DNA from 4 places in the Parabacteroides sp. D25 genome. Region 1 is predicted to be linked to each of the others. Evidence: riboswitches for the same ligand, from Rfam matches in the RefSeq annotation. Region 1 holds a riboswitch; each other region holds the start of a gene.
The links. Region 1 has a riboswitch for cobalamin ahead of HMPREF0999_RS05045 (putative transporter). Riboswitches for the same ligand answer to the same signal wherever they lie in the genome.
Positions count from the first base shown of each region.

Region 2: linked by a shared signal. The riboswitch ahead of HMPREF0999_RS07585 (porin family protein) and the one ahead of HMPREF0999_RS05045 (putative transporter) in region 1 are both predicted to bind cobalamin.
Region 3: linked by a shared signal. The riboswitch ahead of HMPREF0999_RS11065 (sirohydrochlorin cobaltochelatase) and the one ahead of HMPREF0999_RS05045 (putative transporter) in region 1 are both predicted to bind cobalamin.
Region 4: linked by a shared signal. The riboswitch ahead of HMPREF0999_RS03170 (ABC transporter substrate-binding protein) and the one ahead of HMPREF0999_RS05045 (putative transporter) in region 1 are both predicted to bind cobalamin.

Region 1 covers NZ_JH976501.1:354,198-359,021, forward strand. Annotated here, with positions in the region: gene HMPREF0999_RS05040 (acyl-CoA carboxylase subunit beta) at 1-1,152, shown strand, start outside; cobalamin riboswitch at 1,310-1,511, shown strand; gene HMPREF0999_RS05045 (putative transporter) at 1,811-3,493, shown strand; cobalamin riboswitch at 3,603-3,808, shown strand; gene HMPREF0999_RS05050 (TonB-dependent receptor plug domain-containing protein) at 3,846-4,824, shown strand, end outside.
Region 2 covers NZ_JH976502.1:172,493-177,316, reverse strand. Annotated here, with positions in the region: gene priA (primosomal protein N') at 1-1,473, opposite strand, end outside; gene HMPREF0999_RS07585 (porin family protein) at 1,561-2,169, opposite strand; cobalamin riboswitch at 2,461-2,664, opposite strand; gene coaW (type II pantothenate kinase) at 2,684-3,538, opposite strand; gene scpA (methylmalonyl-CoA mutase) at 3,668-4,824, opposite strand, start outside.
Region 3 covers NZ_JH976503.1:115,235-120,058, reverse strand. Annotated here, with positions in the region: gene aspT (aspartate-alanine antiporter) at 1-1,504, opposite strand, end outside; cobalamin riboswitch at 1,591-1,788, shown strand; gene HMPREF0999_RS11065 (sirohydrochlorin cobaltochelatase) at 1,916-2,833, shown strand; gene HMPREF0999_RS11060 (TonB-dependent receptor) at 2,980-4,824, shown strand, end outside.
Region 4 covers NZ_JH976500.1:795,192-800,015, reverse strand. Annotated here, with positions in the region: gene HMPREF0999_RS03180 (ABC transporter ATP-binding protein) at 1-149, opposite strand, end outside; gene HMPREF0999_RS03175 (iron ABC transporter permease) at 151-1,188, opposite strand; gene HMPREF0999_RS03170 (ABC transporter substrate-binding protein) at 1,198-2,361, opposite strand; cobalamin riboswitch at 2,424-2,623, opposite strand; gene HMPREF0999_RS03165 (precorrin-2 C(20)-methyltransferase) at 2,690-3,394, shown strand; gene HMPREF0999_RS03160 (hypothetical protein) at 3,443-3,955, opposite strand; gene HMPREF0999_RS03155 (formate--tetrahydrofolate ligase) at 4,349-4,824, shown strand, end outside.

The DNA of each region.
Region 1 (4,824 bases):
AATGACTCGGGGGGTGCCCGGATTCAAGAAGGGGTGAATAGCTTGGCTGGTTATGCTTCTATCTTTTACCAAAATACGATGGCCTCGGGAGTCGTTCCCCAATTATCGGCTATTTTGGGGCCTTGTGCGGGGGGCGCTTGTTATTCCCCGGCTTTGACCGATTTTATTTTTATGGTCAAAGAGCAAAGTCATATGTTTATCACGGGGCCGGATGTCGTAAAGGCGGTGACTCACGAGGTGATCGATAAGGAAGAGCTGGGCGGGGCGCAGGTACATAGCGGAAAAAGCGGGGTCGCACATTTTGTGTGTGATACGGAAGAGGAGACTTTGATGAGTATCCGGGAACTTCTGAGTTTCCTGCCTTCTAATAATATGGAAGACGCTCCAGTTATAGCTTGTGCTGACGATGTGCGTCGGGTAGAAGAGTCGTTGCAGCATGTGATTCCGGAAGATCCTAATGTCCCTTATGACATCAAGGATATTATAGAGCCGATAGTGGATAATCATTACTTTTTCGAGATTATGCCTCATTTCGCTCGCAATATTGTAGTGGGATTCGCTCGTTTGGGAGGCCGTACCATAGGTATCGTAGGGAACCAACCTGCCTTTTTAGCGGGAGTCTTGGATATCGATGCTTCTGATAAGGCCGCACGTTTCATTCGCTTCTGCGATTGCTTCAATATTCCATTGATCACGTTCGAGGATGTGCCGGGCTTCTTGCCGGGCTGTACGCAAGAACATGCGGGAATTATACGCCACGGGGCAAAAATTGTCTACGCTTATGCGGAGGCCACGGTTCCCAAAATCACGTTGATTACCCGGAAGGCTTACGGGGGAGCCTATATCGTAATGGCAAGTAAGCCTACCGGTGCCGATATAAACTTGGCATATCCGATGGCTGAGATTGCGGTGATGGGGGCTGAAGGTGCCGTGAATATATTATACCGGAAAGCCAACGATGAGGAGAAGAAACAAGCAATTCGTGAATACACCGAGAAATTCTCAAATCCTTACCGGGCAGCCGAGCAAGGATTTATAGATGAAGTCATACAACCTAGAGACACACGTTTTAAATTGATTCAGGCGTTGGAAATGGCGAAAAATAAGAGCCAGAGTAATCCTCCTAAAAAACATGGAAATATTCCCTTGTAGTAATTATTATTTAAGGAAAATCAAAGCCTCTTCCTGTCGGGAGGATAGCTTAGAGGTTAAAAGATCCCGGTTCAATTGTTTTGTCCCGGGATTTTTTTATTTGGATAATAAAAGTAAACAAAAAAGCGAAAAGATATGATATATACGGAAAACATGCTATCTTTGTTCCCGAATCGGTTCCGCATATACCATTCGGGTATGTGGATTAAAAGGGAATCGGGTGTAAATCCCGGACAGTCCCGCTGCTGTGAAGCTCCGAAGAACATCTTGAAACAACACTATCGCCACTGGTTCTAGCGACCGGGAAGGCTTCAAGATGGGAGTCAGTCAGAAGACCTGCCATTCATTAAAGGCTGTTTTTGCTCGAGGGATTAGGAAAGCAGTACGAAAAGATAAGCAATATCTTAAAAGGAACAAAGACGTATGAAAAGGATCTGTTCGCACTGTCGTGCGACATTTGAATGGCCGGTAACCCTTTTGCCGGAAGAGGAAAGTTTGTCTAAATTATCAGCATAAGAAATAGAAAATATATTAGTAAATGTTGTTAGAATGGATGCCAGATTAAACTGGGATACTAAATGTTCAATATGTGTATCTCTGCCGAAGTGATTCGCCAGAGGTACTTTTTTATCTTAAATTAATATATACATGAATAGATATGGAATGGATTAATGAATTGTTATGGGGAGAAGGGGTAGGGCATTCTATCCTTTTGTTATCCGTTGTGATCGCTCTGGGGATCCAGCTTGGTAAACTGAAGCTATTCGGTATCTCTTTAGGGATTACCATGGTACTGTTTGTCGGGATCTTTCTCGGGCATTTCGGTTTTACGGCGAATCCGTCGGTCGTTCATTTTTTTAGAGAGTTTGGTTTGATCTTATTTGTTTACTCGGTAGGTATGCAAGTAGGCCCCGGATTTTTCTCTTCGTTTCGAAAGGGAGGGATCACGTTGAATATGCTTGCTTGCGGTATTGTTTTTCTAGGGGTGATTACTGCCTTGATTATACATTATATTACAGGCATTCCTATACCGACAATGGTAGGTATCTTATCCGGAGCAGTGACGAATACACCGGGATTGGGCGCTGCTCAACAGGCTTATTCAGATATGACGGGGATCTCGGATGAAACGATCGCTTTAGGATATGCGGTTGCCTATCCGTTAGGTGTGATCGGCATTATCTTGTCGATGATTTTTATCCGTTATGTTTTCCGTATCTCTTTTGCGAAGGAGACGGAACAATTGGAAGAAGAGACGGATACGGAATCGGGAGGAGAGGCTGTACCTATCTCTTTGGTGGTGAAGAATCCGGCGATTTTTGGTCGTAGCGTAAGTGAGCTATCTAAATTGTTGGAACACCGTGAATTTGTTATTTCCCGTATTTTACGTAACGATACGAATCGGATAGAGATCGTGGCGGGGAACACGGTATTGAATGGGGATGATAAGATTTTTGTTATTACCGCAGAGCATGACGTGGAGGCGATAAAGACTTTTATCGGTCAAGAAATACAGATGGATCGTAAGCAATGGATTCCGGCGGAAAGCCAGTTTATCAGCCGGCGTATTTTGGTTACCCGGTCTGAAATCAACGGTAAGCAATTAGGGGCTTTGCAGTTACGCCGTTTACATGGAATTAACGTGACTCGGATCAATCGTGCGGGGCTGGAGTTGGTAGCTACTCCTAATCTGGTCTTGCAAATAGGCGACCGGGTGACAGTGGTCGGTAGTGAATTGGCGGTGGAGAAAGTTGCCGAGACGCTGGGTAATTCAATGAAACGCTTGAATGAACCTAATTTGGTGACTATTTTTGTTGGTATAGTTTTGGGTATTATCGTGGGAAGTCTTCCTATTAGTTTTCCGGGTATTCCTCAACCGGTGAAATTAGGATTAGCGGGAGGTCCGTTGATCGTTGCGATATTGATAAGCCGGTTCGGTTATCGTTATAAATTGGTTACTTATACCACGCAAAGTTCTAATTTACTATTGAGGGAATTAGGAATCACGTTGTTTCTCGCCTGCGTGGGATTGAGTGCGGGTGAAGGTTTTGTCGATACGATAGTCAATAAGGGTGGTGTAGCTTGGATCGGTTATGGTTTTATAATAACGTTATTGCCTCTACTGATTATCGGTTGTGTGGGAAGGTATTTTTATAAACTGAATTATTTTACGTTGATGGGATTGATTGCGGGAAGTACGACCGATCCTCCTGCGTTAGCCTATTCCAATATGGCGGCAGGAAATGATGCGCCGGCGGTTGGATATGCGACGGTTTATCCATTGACCATGTTTTTGCGTGTGTTGACCGCACAGTTAATGATATTATTCTTTTATACATAGAATAAATATTTTGTTGTTAGTAATGTTTAGAAAAGTGTAAACTCCCTAGCCTTCCGCCGAAGTGATTCGCCGGGGGGCTTTTTTGTTGCTAATCAAAAAGTAAACATGTATCTTTGCGGCCAATCAAGGTGTAGATGTTATCGATTCCGATAATAATCAGTAAAAGGGAATCCGGTGCGAGTCCGGAGCTGTACCCGTAGCTGTAAGTCCTTGGAGCCCCGGCAAATCTTGTTGCCACTGCCTATCGGATAGGCGGGAAGGTAGCCGACAGAGGGTGGACGAGCCAGAAAACCTGCCATGATTTTGTTATGCGACGTTTCGGGTGAAGACGTTGGTAAACCTAAGAATTATTATGCGAGATTTATATCTTATAAGATGTCTGTGCGTTTTTAGCGTATGGTTATTTTCTTTGGGTGTCGCTTTCGGTCAACAGATCGATACGACGGCCTATCACGAGCTTTCCGGGGTGGAAGTAGTGGAGAAGGTACGTCCGTCGGTCACCCGTGAAGGTACGCCTTTGCAAATTATGGACCGGGCGGGAATCGATCGCTTGGGAGTACAAGACCTATCCGAGGCCGTGAAACGCTTCTCGGGAGTTACAGTACAGGATTATGGGGGGATCGGAGGATTGAAAACGGTCTCGGTACGTAGCTTGGGAGCGAAGCATACCGCCGTCAGTTACGATGGGGTGACGATTACGGATGCGCAAAGCGGGCAAGTCGATATCAGCCGTTTCTCGTTGGATAACGTGGAGATGGTTTCCTTATCGATCGGACAATCGGATGACATCTTCCAAACGGCAAGGGTGTATGCCTCGGCAGGAGCCTTGAATATACAAACCGGAAAGCCCACGTTTAAAGACAAATCGTTTCATACTTATCTTAAGGTTAAGGGAGGTTCCTTCGGGCTTTTTAATCCCGTGCTGCATTATGATCAAAAATTAGGAAAGCGTTGGAGCGCATCCTTACATGGTGATTTCGTGCGTGCGGATGGGCAATATCCCTATACATTGATTAATGGGGAATTGGAGACGAGAGAGAAGCGTAGAAATAGCGATATCCATGCTTACCATTTGGAAGGTAATCTATTCGGCGATTTTGGAAGGGGAGGCGAACTTTCCTTTAAGGCGTACTATTTTGATTCGGAGCGGGGGCTTCCCGGTTCTGTTAATTTATATAACAAGAACACTTCTGAACGATTATGGGATAATAACTTTTTCGTGCAATCGGGGTATAAGAATGTTCTTAATGAGAAATTTACGCTACGGGCCATGGCTAAGTATAATTATGCTTTTACTCGTTATTTAGATATAAATGATAAATATGCTGCGG
Region 2 (4,824 bases), on a different contig from region 1:
ATCTTTCATAATCTTCTTGCGCTTTAGCTCCTTCACGTCCACCGTAATAATCTCCGGCATCAAGCAATCACCGTAGCGGGTGGATAGCTCGACCAGACCGTATTTCCCCGCCGTAGCGTTGAAATAAGAGTCGATGGAAGGGGTGGCGGAACCCAATAAGGTCTTACCGCCGTGCATACCCGCCAAGACGATGGCAGCGTTACGGGCATGGTAACGGGGTGCCGGGTCTTGCTGCTTATACGTATTCTCATGCTCCTCGTCCACGATAATCAAGCCCAAGTCCTTAAACGGAAGGAAGAGGGAAGAACGGACCCCCAATACCAGCATAGGCTCGTCGCTATGCAGCAGCTTGTTCCAGACCTCCACCCGCTCGTTGTCCGAGAACTTAGAGTGGTAGACCAATAGCTTATCCCCGAATAATTTCGCCAGCCGTTCCGTGATCTGGGTCGTGATAGCGATCTCCGGCAACATATATAAAACCTGCCGCCCCAGCCGCAAGACCTCATGGATCAAACGGACGTATATCTCGGTCTTACCACTGGAAGTCACGCCATGAAGCAAGCAAACCTCCTTCGTCTTGAAAGCCTCATGGATCTCTCCGTAGGCTTTCTCTTGCGCCGGACTGAGCGGATTCGGCTCTTGCAAGCGGCAGACGGATACTTGTAAACGACCCACCTCTTTCTCGTAACTCTCCAAGATACCCCGTTTCAGCAGACCCTCCAATACCGCAGAGGTATAACCACTGCGTTCCAATAGCTCTTTCTTGGAAAGCTCCTTCGATAAAGCGGGATTCAAGGTATGGCTTAAATCCAAGAAGCTGACCAACAGAAGCTCTTGCTTCTTCGCCCTTTTCAATTCTTCGAACACCGCCTGCAATTTCGTCTCATCCCAGTAAGCTTCGGCCAAACGGATAAACGCCTGTGTCTTGGGAACGAATCCTCGCTTTAGCTCCTCGCTCACCTCGACCGCCCCTTTCACCATCAAGGAAGAGACGATCGGGACAACATTTCGGAGACCGGTCTTCTTCTCCAACTCCGAGATCGTCAATTTCAAAACCCCGCTAAAGGCATCCAGTACCGCTTGCTCGTTCGGGCGCAAGGGGGCGGTAGCCTCGAAATCCTCATTATAAGTAACCGCCGTCTCGCTTTCCAACTTTAAGCCGGAAGGCAAGGCCGCCTTATACACGTCGCCCAGCTTACATATATAATAAGAAGATATCCATTTCCAGAAACGGAGTTGCGGACGGCGGAGCACCGGAGTGGCATCCAGCAAAGCGTAGATCTCCTTCGTCTCAAAATCGGATACCGGTTCCCGGTCGTGTACCTCCATGACGATGGCCGTATAATATCGTTTCTTCCCGAAATGCACGATCACCCGGCAACCGGGAGTCACGGCTCTTTCCAGATCTTCGGGTATCCGATAGGTATAGCTATTCTCCAAAGGAAGGGGAAGTATGACGTCCGCATATTTCATTCAAACAGGTGTTTCATTACGAGCCCAAAAATAACAAAAAAGGCCGGACTTCTAAAGCCCAGCCTCTCTCATTTTATTTTCACCTATTTAGAACAAGATCGCTGCCGTGATAGACCATCCACGATTCTTTCCGGCACCGTCGGAGAGGTTCACCTTCTCAATGCTATAGTTATCAGTCAGTCCCAGACCATAATTGAAACCCACCTGCAAGTGGCTGATCAACTCCACGCCGGCACCGAAGTTAAGGCCTGCGCTGAAATTCTTCGCCTTCACCTGATCCGCTACGGAACCCGGGATATCCCAAAATTTATCACCGCCTACACGGAAACCGATATACGGACCGGCTGCCAGATACGCTTTGACGATCGGTAAGCCGAATTTCCATTTCAAGTTGACCGGAACATCGATATAATCCGTCTTCATCGAAGTCTTAACCCCGCCAACCGAAGTCGTCTCCAAACCTTTTTGCGAATACAACACGGCCGCATCGATCCCGACACCCACCAACGGCAAAGTCGTCTCGATCATCGGCCCCACTTGGAAGCCGGTTACGTTATCCGCTTTCAACACGTCCGAGTTGAAATGGACAGACGATATATTCACACCTCCCTTGATACCGAATTTAAGCTGAGCGTTCGCCGGAAGCGCCATCAACGCTAACAAGGCAACCATAAGAAATCCCACGATTTTCTTCATATTCATACTTCTTTTGTTAATTACTCGTTGCAAATAAACGCACTTTTCTAATAATAAACAAATATTCTCTATAGAGTGTTCACGGAATACCCCAGTCCTTTAAACTCAAAGAAAGCATGCATCTTACATACGGAGCTCATCCCGTCGGTCAGATTCATGCTTCTTTCCCTAATTATTATGGCAAAATAATTATCCGAAACCATGAGACGACTTGATAAGAAAACCTTGGATAAAGAATAGTAAAAACCGGATACGGTTCTTGCGTTCTCTTCCGGCCTTTCCTCGAAGCCGTCGAAAATATACACGCCTTGCAGGTCTTCTGACTTACTTCCGGTCTTAAGCGCCTTCCCATTCACTTGAATGAACAGTGGCAACAGTATTGCTCAACCCGTTTATGAAGCTTACAGCAGCGGGACTGTCCGGGATTCTCACCCGATTCCCTTTTAATCCCTATCCGGCGATTGCCGAAAGGGAACAAAGCATGTAGCAAAGATACATAAAGTTTTGATGTAGCCTAACACTTTCCACAAAAAATATCCCTATATTCCCGGTTCCTGATATAACATAAAGCCGCCCCGATAGCCGTGCGATACTCGGCATACTCCGGTATCTTGAAATGGACATCGCACATCTCCTCCAGACGGGGGAAAATATCCGGGCATTGCGGCAAGCGAGTCAGGTTACCGATCAACACGATATTCTTGATATCGCCATTTAACGAGGCGAAAACAGCTCCTTGCCCGATAGTCTGCAAGACCATATGAACGATACCGAGAGCGATATCCTCAACCTTAGCGTTCGCATCCGCTTTTCCAAAAATAGAGGCTGTCACGTCTAGCGGCAGGCCGGGTAGCGGATGCGGCGTAATATCCCGGATATGCAAGTCGATATCATTCAGGGAACCATGCTCAGCCAAAGACGCTATTTGGTGAAAGTCATGCGTTTTCAATAATAGCTTAGACAAGCCGAGGATGGTTCCGCCACCGATACCCAATCCCCCGATATGCTCGACCGTGGAGCCTTGTACCTTGACAAAAGAGGTACCCGTTCCCATGCTGACCACCAACAGGCTATCCAGTCCCGTATTATACTGCGCCCCTAGCCCATTTGCGAGGAACTCATCCGTCTTCGCGGTTGGTAAGCCATATAAAGGTTGATCGATATAGGCGCTACCTACACCCGTCAAGATCACTTTCTCTATATTCGAGAGTGAGATGTTATTATCATAAATATATTTACCGAAGGCCCCGAATAAAGAGGTTACCGGATCGGTAGCTTTCACGAACATCGGGTTCTTGATCTTCTTATCCTCCACACCGACGATCTTGGTCGTGCTACCTCCCACGTCTATACCTATAACGATTCCCATGATTCTTTCCCTTTTTAATTGAATAATCGCTACAAAAGTACATAAACCCGTATACAATACTAAAAAAGGCCGGACAAAATCAATTGTCCAGCCTCTCTTTATTAAAAAACCGTAAGGTTTAAATGCTATTTATTCGCCTAACAAGATCTCTAGGATCTGGCAAGCTGCCTTCGATACGGAAGTACCCGGGCCAAAGATAGCGGCAACGCCAGCCTTATACAAGAAGTCATAGTCTTGAGCCGGGATTACACCACCAGCGATAACGATGATATCCTCACGACCTAATTTCTTCAACTCCTCGATAACCTGCGGAACCAACGTCTTATGACCAGCGGCCAAAGAAGAAACGCCCATTACGTGAACATCGTTCTCTACAGCTTGACGGGCAGCCTCGGCCGGAGTCTGGAACAACGGTCCCATATCTACGTCGAACCCACAGTCAGCATAACCGGTAGCAACAACCTTAGCGCCACGGTCATGTCCGTCCTGACCCATCTTAGCGATCATGATACGAGGCTGACGGCCCTCTTTCTTAGCGAATTGCTCGCAAAGCTCGCAAGCTTTCTGGAAGTCTGCGTCTTTCTTAGTTTCTGATGAATACACGCCTGAAATAGTTCTAATGATTGCTTTATAACGACCTACAACCACCTCGCAAGCATCGGAGATCTCTCCCAATGACGCACGCAAGCCGGCAGCCTTAACAGCCAACTCTAATAAATTGCCCTTCTTCGTCTTCACGCACTCCGTGATATCAGCCAAAGCTTTTTGAACAGCGGCTTCGTCACGGTTAGCACGCAACTCCTTCAAAGCGGCGATCTGCTCGTTACGTACGGCTGTATTATCAATCTCAAGGATATCGATCGGATCTTCCTTCGGCAAACGATATTTGTTAACACCAACGATGGTCTGAACACCAGAGTCGATACGAGCCTGTGTACGAGCGGCCGCTTCCTCGATACGCATCTTAGGAAGACCTGTCTCGATGGCTTTCGCCATACCACCCATGCTCTCGATCTCTTGGATCAACGCCCAACCTTTATGTACCAATTCATTCGTCAAAGACTCTACATAGTAAGAACCAGCCCACGGGTCGATTTCCTTACAGATCTTAGTCTCTTCCTGAATGTAAATCTGTGTATTACGAGCGATACGAGCGGAGAAATCGGTCGGCAAAGCGATCGCCTCATCCAATGCGTTCGTATGCAAAGATTGTGTATGTCCTAATGTAGCGGCCATAGCCTCGATACAAGTACGTCCTACGTTATTGAACGGATCTTGCTCGGTCA
Region 3 (4,824 bases), on a different contig from region 1:
CCATCAGAATACCGATGATAAGCGGGATAGATGTCGCTAAAGCACCGATAATAAATAAACTTATACCGACTTCCTTCAATCCGGTCACGAAACTGGGACCCGCCGTGATACCGACTACGGCGATAAACATATTCAATCCCAAATTATTTAATATCCAGACGGAAGGCTCCGGAATACGCCCGAAGGTCGGATGCTTAGAACGAAGCCATCCAAAGACGAGCCCGGCTATCAAAGCACCTCCACTCGTACTTAGGCTAATCGGGACACCCCCGAAATGAATCGCGAGCGAACCTAAAATTCCCCCTAAGAAAATACCGATACCCACGAAAATCAAATCGGTCTGATTGGTTGGGCGATCGGGATATCCTAAAGCCGTCGCCGCTTTATTTACCTCTGATTTCATGCCTGCCAATTCCAGCATATCACCGGAATCTATCACCGTAGCGGCCAAGACCGGGATATTGATACCCGCACGCCTTACGGACTTGATGCTAACACCATGCATAAACGATTGATTGCGTAAATAGCAGATCTTTTTCCCCACGTATTCCTTATGGATCACTAGTACGGGTAACGTCTCTGCCGGAAAATCGAGCAATTCAATGTCATTGACCTCGTCGCCAATCCAGTTCTCCTCTCCGATCACGAATTCCCGGCGACCGCTTAGGACAACCTCATTTCCGGTATGTAAAACCAAATCCGGTTTAACATCAGTTACTACATTATTAATACGGACACGCTCCACGAACAAATGCCGTCCCAATTGGTCTAAATATACCTCCAACTGCTTTACGCTTTTGCCATCCTTGAACCATTCATTACTAATCTTATAGGCCCGGAAAGTTACCGGACGGGCGGCAGGCATAAAGCCCGGTTGCTCGCTCTCGTCGTTATTTCCCATTTTAGCCTCTAGCTCTTTACACGCTTTTTTCACGTAGTCGAGTCCTCCTAAAAGACGTGGCCCGATATCACTCACTAACCATGCGGATCCTGCCGTACCGAAAATATAAGTTACCGCATAGGCCACGGGCATTACATTTACCATAGCGCTTTTATCCGTATCGCTAATATTCATCTGTCCGATCGTATCTTCGGCAACTCCTAATACTGCCGACATCGTCTGGGAGCCCGCCAATAATCCTGCGGCCTCGCCTGCGTTATATCCCATAAGTTTCGCTAACAAAAAAGGAGCGATCAAACAAAATATACACATGACGGCGGCGAAAAGCATTTGAGGAAGACCTTCCTTTTTCAATCCCCGGAAGAACTGTGGCCCAACGCTATATCCTACAGCGAAGAGGAACATCAAGAAAAAGACGGACTTTAACGGTCCGCTTATATCGATTTTTAATTGCCCGATCAATACACCGACCAATAATACGCTGGTAACCGTTCCCAGCGTGAACTTCTTTATCTTAAACTTGCCAATCCAGAAACCGAGAGCTAAGGTTATGAAAATAGCTAGCTCCGGATAATGTTGAAGTAAATTAGTTATCCATTCCATATCTATTTATTTGATGTTAAACAAAAAAGATGCTATTGGAACAGGGATTCTTTGAAAGATGTTGTTACTTTTCGGAATTATTTATATAAATTTGCGACCGCTTAGGTGATAGAGTTTGTCTACCGACAACTCTATAAAAGGGAATCCGGTTAGAATCCGGAACAGTGCCCGCTACTGTGAAGCTCTTGAAAAGGAAAGCGTTCTGCTATGCCACTGTCTTAAGAAAGATGGGAAGGTTGCTTTCCGAGCCAGTCAGGAAACCTGCCAAGCGAAGTAATGATTAATTCCTCCCGGGGTTAGGAGTAATTAAGAGGATAGAAATATCACCTATATCTAAAAGATGTTGGAGACGGAATAATACGTTGTCTCCGTGGGATTGATATGTAATCTAATTATTAATATATTCATATGATGAGGAAACACTTACTATCTTTCTTCCTGCTGGTCATCAGCCTAGTTTGTCGTGCGCACGATGGCGAGAATTTTGTAGCATCCGATTTATTCGCCTCTTTACAACCGGGCGATAAGGCCGCTTTATTGATGGTACATTTTGGAACAACCCATGATGATACCCGTGCCTTGACAATCGACGCGATCAATCAAAAAGCGAAAGAAGCTTTCAAAGATGTTGAGTTGCGTGAGGCATGGACTTCTCGCATTGTAATGCGCCGCTTAAAAGCTCGTGGCATAGAGAAACTAAACCCGATCGAAGCCTTGGAAAAGTTAAAGGCTGATGGTTATACGCACATTTTGATCCAATCCACGAATATAATCGAAGGTATCGAGATGGAATCCTTACGTAAGGATGTTGCCACCATGAAATCTTCTTTCAAGGAGATTCGTATCGGTAATCCTTTATTGTATACACCGGAGGATTATGAGGCGGTAATCGCCGCTATCATAAAAAATGGGGCGAAAGAAGGCGCTACTTTATTGGTAGGCCATGGCACTTATACACCGGCGACGGCCCAATATGCTATGTTGGATTATATGTTGAAGGAGAAGGGATTCAAGGATTATTCCGTAGGAACCATCGAGGGCTATCCTACTTTTGATACGATGGTAGCCCAAGTAAAGGCCAATGGAACGAAGAAAGTCTTGTTGATGCCATTTATGTTTGTTGCCGGAGACCATGCGAAAAACGATATCGCCGGTGATTGGAAAGAGGAATTGGAAAAGAAAGGCTACGAGGTAAGCGTATTTATGGAAGGTCTGGGACAGAATCCGGATATTCAGAAGATCTTCATCGAACATGCCCGTTTCATGGCTAAACATAAGATGATCGATATCGTTGATAAGAAGAAAGCTTATGCGGTAGAGAAGGACTAAAAAAGTTCTCCAAATCTATGTTTTATTCCTTTCGGAAGAAAAAGTAATTCCTTCCGAAAGAAACTAAATTTTCATTCGAAGGAAAATGGAATTTCTTTCGAAAGGGATTTCACATGCATACAATAAACAGTTATAATGCTAAATATATGAAAAGAGTTTTGACAATCTTACCGTTGACAGCCTTATGTATCAGTACGATGCAGGCGCAACACAAGAATGAGTACACGAATTTCGCCGATACGACATTCAATATTCAAGAAGTCGTAGCGACCGCCGCACGCAAGCCACGTCCACAAATCACGAAGTTGGACGTACCTATGAAATATCTTCCTATTTCAATTAATAGCATTACGGCGAGTAGTTTGGAGTTGCGAGGTATCCGTAATATCCAAGATGCGGTACGCTTTATGCCGGGCGTACGATTCCAGACATCTTATGGCGCATTTCAACAATTGTCGATCCGTGGTTTCGATCATTCTATCATGATGATAGACGGTATCCGCGATGAACGTTCGGCAATAAACAACTCTTATCCCGTACCCGATCTATCCTGTATCGAGTCTATTGAATTATTAAAGGGACCGGCTTCTGTACTTTACGGACATTCAGCCGTAGGTGGAACCTTGAATATCGTTCGTAAATCCCCGTCAGAGAAACAGAGCGTTAACGCCCGATTGGCCTATGGTAGTTACGAGAATAAAGAGGCGACGCTTGGCATGGGCGGTAAATTGGTCGGTCCGGTCAATTATTACGCCAATGTCAACTTTTCCGATCAAGAGGGCTGGCGTGATAATGGCAACCGTCGCTTTTCCGGTTATCTGGCATTGCAAGCTAAAATGACGGAACGTGACATATTAGATGTTCGTGGAGGTTTTAACCGCGACTTCTATGGGACGGAGATCGGTCTTCCCGATTTAATGGCAAATGATGTATATAATGTGCAAACAGGACAGTTATATCTCCATAAAAATGATATGCTACCGGGACTTGACCGTGAGGCTCGCTACAATAACGAGTCCGACTTTATGAAGAATCACGCTTGGAACATATCAACGCAGTACACACATACTTTTTGGAACGGTGCGAAACTAACAGATCGCCTTTCTTACAATAACGACGATATCAACTATTTTGGGACGGAAGCCCTCGACTATCTCGAAAGTGATGATCCGATCTATGATCATTATTATATGAAAAATGGCCAGAAAAAATATATCTGTTTGGACAGTGTATATCTTTCTTTCCCGCTTCGCTTCTCCCATATAGCCAAGACGGTAACCAATACGCTCGAGCTAAGCGGTAAATTCAGGACGGGTGAGATAAAGCATACGTATATGGGAGGTTACTCTTTCGTCGCCTTGAATCGTACCAGCTATTCGGGCTATAATTTAGGAGATGATGTTCAGGGTCCCGGCCTTTATTCGCATGTATCCGTTTATGATCCGCATAGCATGGGATATATGACCAGTAAATTCTCGAAAGCAACGGTTACGCATCATTATTCCAACAGCCTTTATCTTCAAGATATGGTTGAGTTCAACGAGCAATGGAAGGTATTAGCCGCTCTACGTTACGACTTTTTCCGTTATATGTCCGCCAGCGCTACAACTCCTACCGGACGACGTGAGTATGAGGAGCATTCAAGCTTCAATATGATAAAGAATAAGGCGTTGACCTATCGTTTCGGAGCGGTCTATCTGCCCCATCCGAATACATCCATTTATGCGTCTTTCGCCTCTTTCTTCAAGCCGATCCGTACGTTCTATCAAGATAACGTCATTTATGTAGGAGGTGATGGAAATCGTTTCGAGCCTGCTCGCAATGAGGAAGTATTTAAGCCGGAGAAAGGATACCAAGCCGAGGTGGGTCTTAAATATCAATTGAACAATATATTAAGCGCCAATGCCAGCTTGTTCTATATCCGGAAGATGAACAGTACGGCTACGTTGACCAACAACTATCAAGTGGAGGTAAACGGCGAGACTACCACG
Region 4 (4,824 bases), on a different contig from region 1:
GTAGACTTCCCCACCCCGTTAGCACCCAGCAAACAGGTTAATTCACCACTATAGATCGTAGAGTGTATACCTTTAGCTACCAGCTTTGTACTACTCTTAGAATGGTAACCGATCGAAAGTCCGTTAATATGAATCGTATCTTGTTTCATCTTACTCGTTCAATTCATTCTTACGTTTTCTAAATAATACTGAGGCCACTACTGGAGCACCTACTAAAGCGGTTACCGAGTTGACAGGTAACGCTCCCTCGAACCCCGGCATACGGGCGATCAAATTACAGATCAACGCCAACGCCGCACCGGCGAATAAGACCGCAGGCATTAAAATCCGATGGTCGGAAGTTTGAAATATGGCCCGGCATAAATGCGGAACGGCTAGCCCCAAGAAGATAATAGGTCCGCAATAAGCAGTGACAATCGCCGTAAGGACCCCAGCCGAGGTGATAACCAACAAACGGGCCCGCTTGATATTAAGTCCCAAATTGCGTGCGTAGCTATCCCCAAGAAGCATCAAGTTCATGGTCTTGATAAGCAGGAACGAGAGAGGGATCAAGATTGTCATAAGAATCACGAACAACGTCATCTGATTACCGGAAACACGGGCGAAACTACCCAATCCCCAAATCACGTATGCACGGATATCCTCCTCGACGCTAAAGAATTTAAGTACACCGATCACGGCGTTTGCCACGTAACCGATCATCACACCGATAATCAACAACGTGACATTTCCTTTTACCTTTTGGGAAACATACACGATCAGCGCCATCACGGATAAGGAACCGATCACGGCCGCTATCGATAAGGCGATCTCCCCCATAAAACCAAGTTTACTCAAGGCAACGCCCCCTAAACTACCGCTTAACAACACCACGAAAGCGACACCCATGCTCGCTCCCGAACTGATACCTAAGACCGAAGGTCCGGCCAATGGATTACGGAAAACGGTTTGCATCTGTAAGCCGCTGATGGATAAGCCAGCTCCCGCTACCAACGCTGTCAATGCCTGTGGTAGTCGGGATTTCCAGATAATATTCTGCCATGTAATAGGCTCATTTCCTAAATTCCAGATAATATGCCAAACCGATTGAAGAGGAATAGAGACTGACCCCAACACCAAATTCAAAAAGATTAGAACAAAAATAGCCGTGACAATCGCCAGCATCCATAGGGTATTTGAATGTCTCATCAGTGTTCCTTATTTAAGTCGAGAATAATAGACCGACTCATGATCCGGTAATAAATCCGGATGAAAGATATGAAGCAAATCCGCTAGGACGATCTCCGGTTCTGTCGGCATACTCTCATAAAACGGCGTGTTCTTCATATTACAATAGATAATTCCTTTCTCCCGGAACGCACGGAAATCCTCATAACGAGGATCTTGCTCTTTCAATGCCTCATAGCTGAACGTTCCCGGGAAACTATTCACGATACGCCAATAATCAGCGTCGTCCGCTTGGTTATAGACCGTCTCGAAGTCTAATGTAACACCACCGGATCGCTCATCATCTTTCAAGAAATAATCAGCGCCGGCATCCTTGAAAAGTTGCGCTAAGAAGCTCTTTCCTCCTACGGCATACCAGTTTCCACCCCGTAACTCGCCACTAAAAACGATCGGACGTTTTTTAACCTTACCATCCGCCGTAAGTTCCTTTAATTCATTATACCTCTTCTCGATGGTGGCGAAACGCTCATTGCCATCTTTCTCTATCCCCAACAGCAAGCCTACGAACTTGATCCACTCGGCCTGTCCCAATGGCGTAGTCTCCTTATAACCCAAATGGGGAATCAAGGGAATACCCACGTCTTTCAGCGTCTCATAGCCTCCCCGCTTGAATGGCGATACAAGGATCAAATCAGGATTCATGCTCATGATAACCTCGTTATCGAAATTCCCCTCGATACCGATCTTAGCGGTTTTACCTTCTTTCAGGCGTTCGTTCATCTCTTTATTGAACAAATGCCGTGTACTGGTAATCCCAACGACCCTATCCAAGGCACCCAATTTAATAAAGTTCGATAATTGCAGGGAAGTCATACAGATAACGCTTCGGATAGGAAGCTCTATCACCGTATAATCAGCGGGAATCCCCGTGGGTTTCGCACCTCTTTTCACGAACGCATAATGAAACGTGGTGCTTTCCTCATTTTGAGGATCTTGGATATCAGCCAAGAGATATTGATCCGCATAGGTAAGCTTGAATCCTTGGGCGTATAAAGGCTTAACCTGCTCTTGCGAGAACGCAGATTGCTCTACGGAAGCCGTCTTCCCTATTTCTCCTTTTTCACGGATACCTGAAGTACATGATAAAGTCAATACCGATAAAAGCAAGCATCCACCCGCTATAAACTTATTCATAATCCTTGTTTAATTGACAGTTGATCATTGACAGTTACTCTCGTCCTGCTCCACGGGACAGCAACATTTATTTATGAACCGGCAGGTCTTCTGACTTACTTCCATTCAGGACGCCTTCCCGATTACAAAACCAGTGGCCAAGGTATTGTCCGAATGTTTAAAAGTTCACAGCAGCGTGGTCTGTCCGGGATTCTCACCCGGTTCCCTTTTAATCCGCCTCCCGGAAAAAGAGATAAGCGGAGCCTGTTACAGTGACAAAAGTAGTAAGAATATTTGTATACATCCACAATTTTAAGGACTTTTGCGTTTCAAATAAAAACAGATACACATGAATCATCCTATTCACTTCGTCTCATTAGGTCCCGGTGATCCGGAATTAATTACGCTGAAAGGGCTTAAAACATTACAAAAGGCTGATATTATCTATTGTCCTGCTACACAAGGCAAGCATGGAATCATATCTCGGGCGACGGATATATTGAAAGCTATTGAGGTAGACGAATCCTTGATCCATCCGTTTATTTTGCCAATGAGTAAGGAACGGACAGATGCGTTAAACGCTTATAACGAATTGTTTCTGGATGCCCAAGCTGAATATTTGAAAGGGAAACAAATCGTGATCGTCGCCGAGGGAGACGCTGGTTTTTATTCATCTATACAATATGTATACGATAAATTCGAGGAAACAGGAATCCCGGTAGATCGAATCGCAGGAATTCCGGCATTTATAGCGGCAGGTGCCTTGGCCGGGATACATATCGTAAAACAAGAGGAGCAAATTAACGTAATCCCCGGGACTGCGTCGTTCGATGAACTTTCGGCAAAAATAGAAAATGGAATGATCATCGTCATCATGAAATTACCGGGTTGCCAAGAGGCTATTCATACTTGTATCCGGCAGTATGCGGATAAGGCGGTTTTTCATTATTTCGAGAATGTAGGAACAAGAAAAGAATATTATACTACTGATATCGCCACTATACATTCCAAGGATTTCCCCTATTTCTCCCTACTGATTATCCAACCTCGCTAAAAGAAGAAGGCTGCCCGGAGAGTAACCAAACCCGGACAGCCCATCTTATTACGCTACATGCAATATATGCTTAAGCTGATCGATATGGAAACGAAGTGTATCCATATAAGGTTTCACTGAATTATGGTACATGACCGCTTTTGCGTGCATATCTTCCAACTCGCTTACTTTACGGTTCGCCTCACGCATTTTACAAGCGTTGTAGCGAATACCCGATACATGTCCTTTGATATCCTCGATCGCTTGGTTTCCCCGGTTGAAGATAGACTCTGCTTCTTCCGGAGCGTATACCGTATAGGCTTGGGCAACGTCATCCAGTAACGCCTGTTGATAAGAGCCGGCTATCGGGAGCAATTGATGGATCGCATGATGACATAAAGAATGAACCTCGTTTTGAAGCTTCTTCAATTCTACTTCCCACTTTGATTCACATACTTCATCCAATTGTTTGACTTCCGCTACGACACGACCGCTAAACAATTCCACTACCATCTTTTCCCATGCTTCTGCTACCCACGATTTAGTAGCAAATGTAACCTGACTAAATCTTACTGTTGACATAACCTTAAATTTACATATTATATTGCTAATGTTATTAGTCTCTTATCTGTTTCAATTTATCACACTCAAACCATTTTAGGTTTCTTTTTATCGTTGTGACATCACAAAATTAATCAAATTATTACAGATGAATAATTTTAAAGACTATTTTATAATTCTTTAAAAGTACAACAAGCAAAACGTATGATTTTTGCAAAGCTCACTTTACAAAAAGTTTAATTTCAAGCCTGACAGCTATCACAAAAAGCAAGATCCTCGCCATCTTCGCACAAAAATATCAAAATAACACAATCTTATTATTCCATAAAGGGGGAAAACCTTGTTCCGTATCATTTTGTTATTATAATAAATTAGATTTACTTTGTTCAAACTATATAAACTTACATAAAGCACATGAAATCGGACATTGAGATAGCAAGAGAAACAGACTTGCGTAAAATTAAGGAAGTTGCGACAACGTTAGGTATCCCTCGTGAGGAAGTACAAAATTATGGCAGGTATATTGCCAAGGTTCCTATCCATTTGATCGATAAAAAGCAAATGGACCAGCATAATTTAATTTTAGTGACCGCTATCACTCCCACTAAAGCGGGAATCGGAAAGACTACGGTTTCGATCGGTCTGGCTTTAGGGCTGAATAAAATAGGGAAGAAAGCGGTGGTCGCTTTACGTGAGCCGTCTCTTGGCCCGTGTTTCGGCATGAAAGGTGGTGCTGCCGGAGGTGGATATGCCCAAGTGCTTCCCATGGAAAACATCAACTTGCATTTTACAGGGGATTTTCATGCGGTTACTTCCGCCCACAATATGATTACCGCTTTATTGGATAACTATATTTATCAGACCCGCAACACCTGCGAGGGATTGAAGGA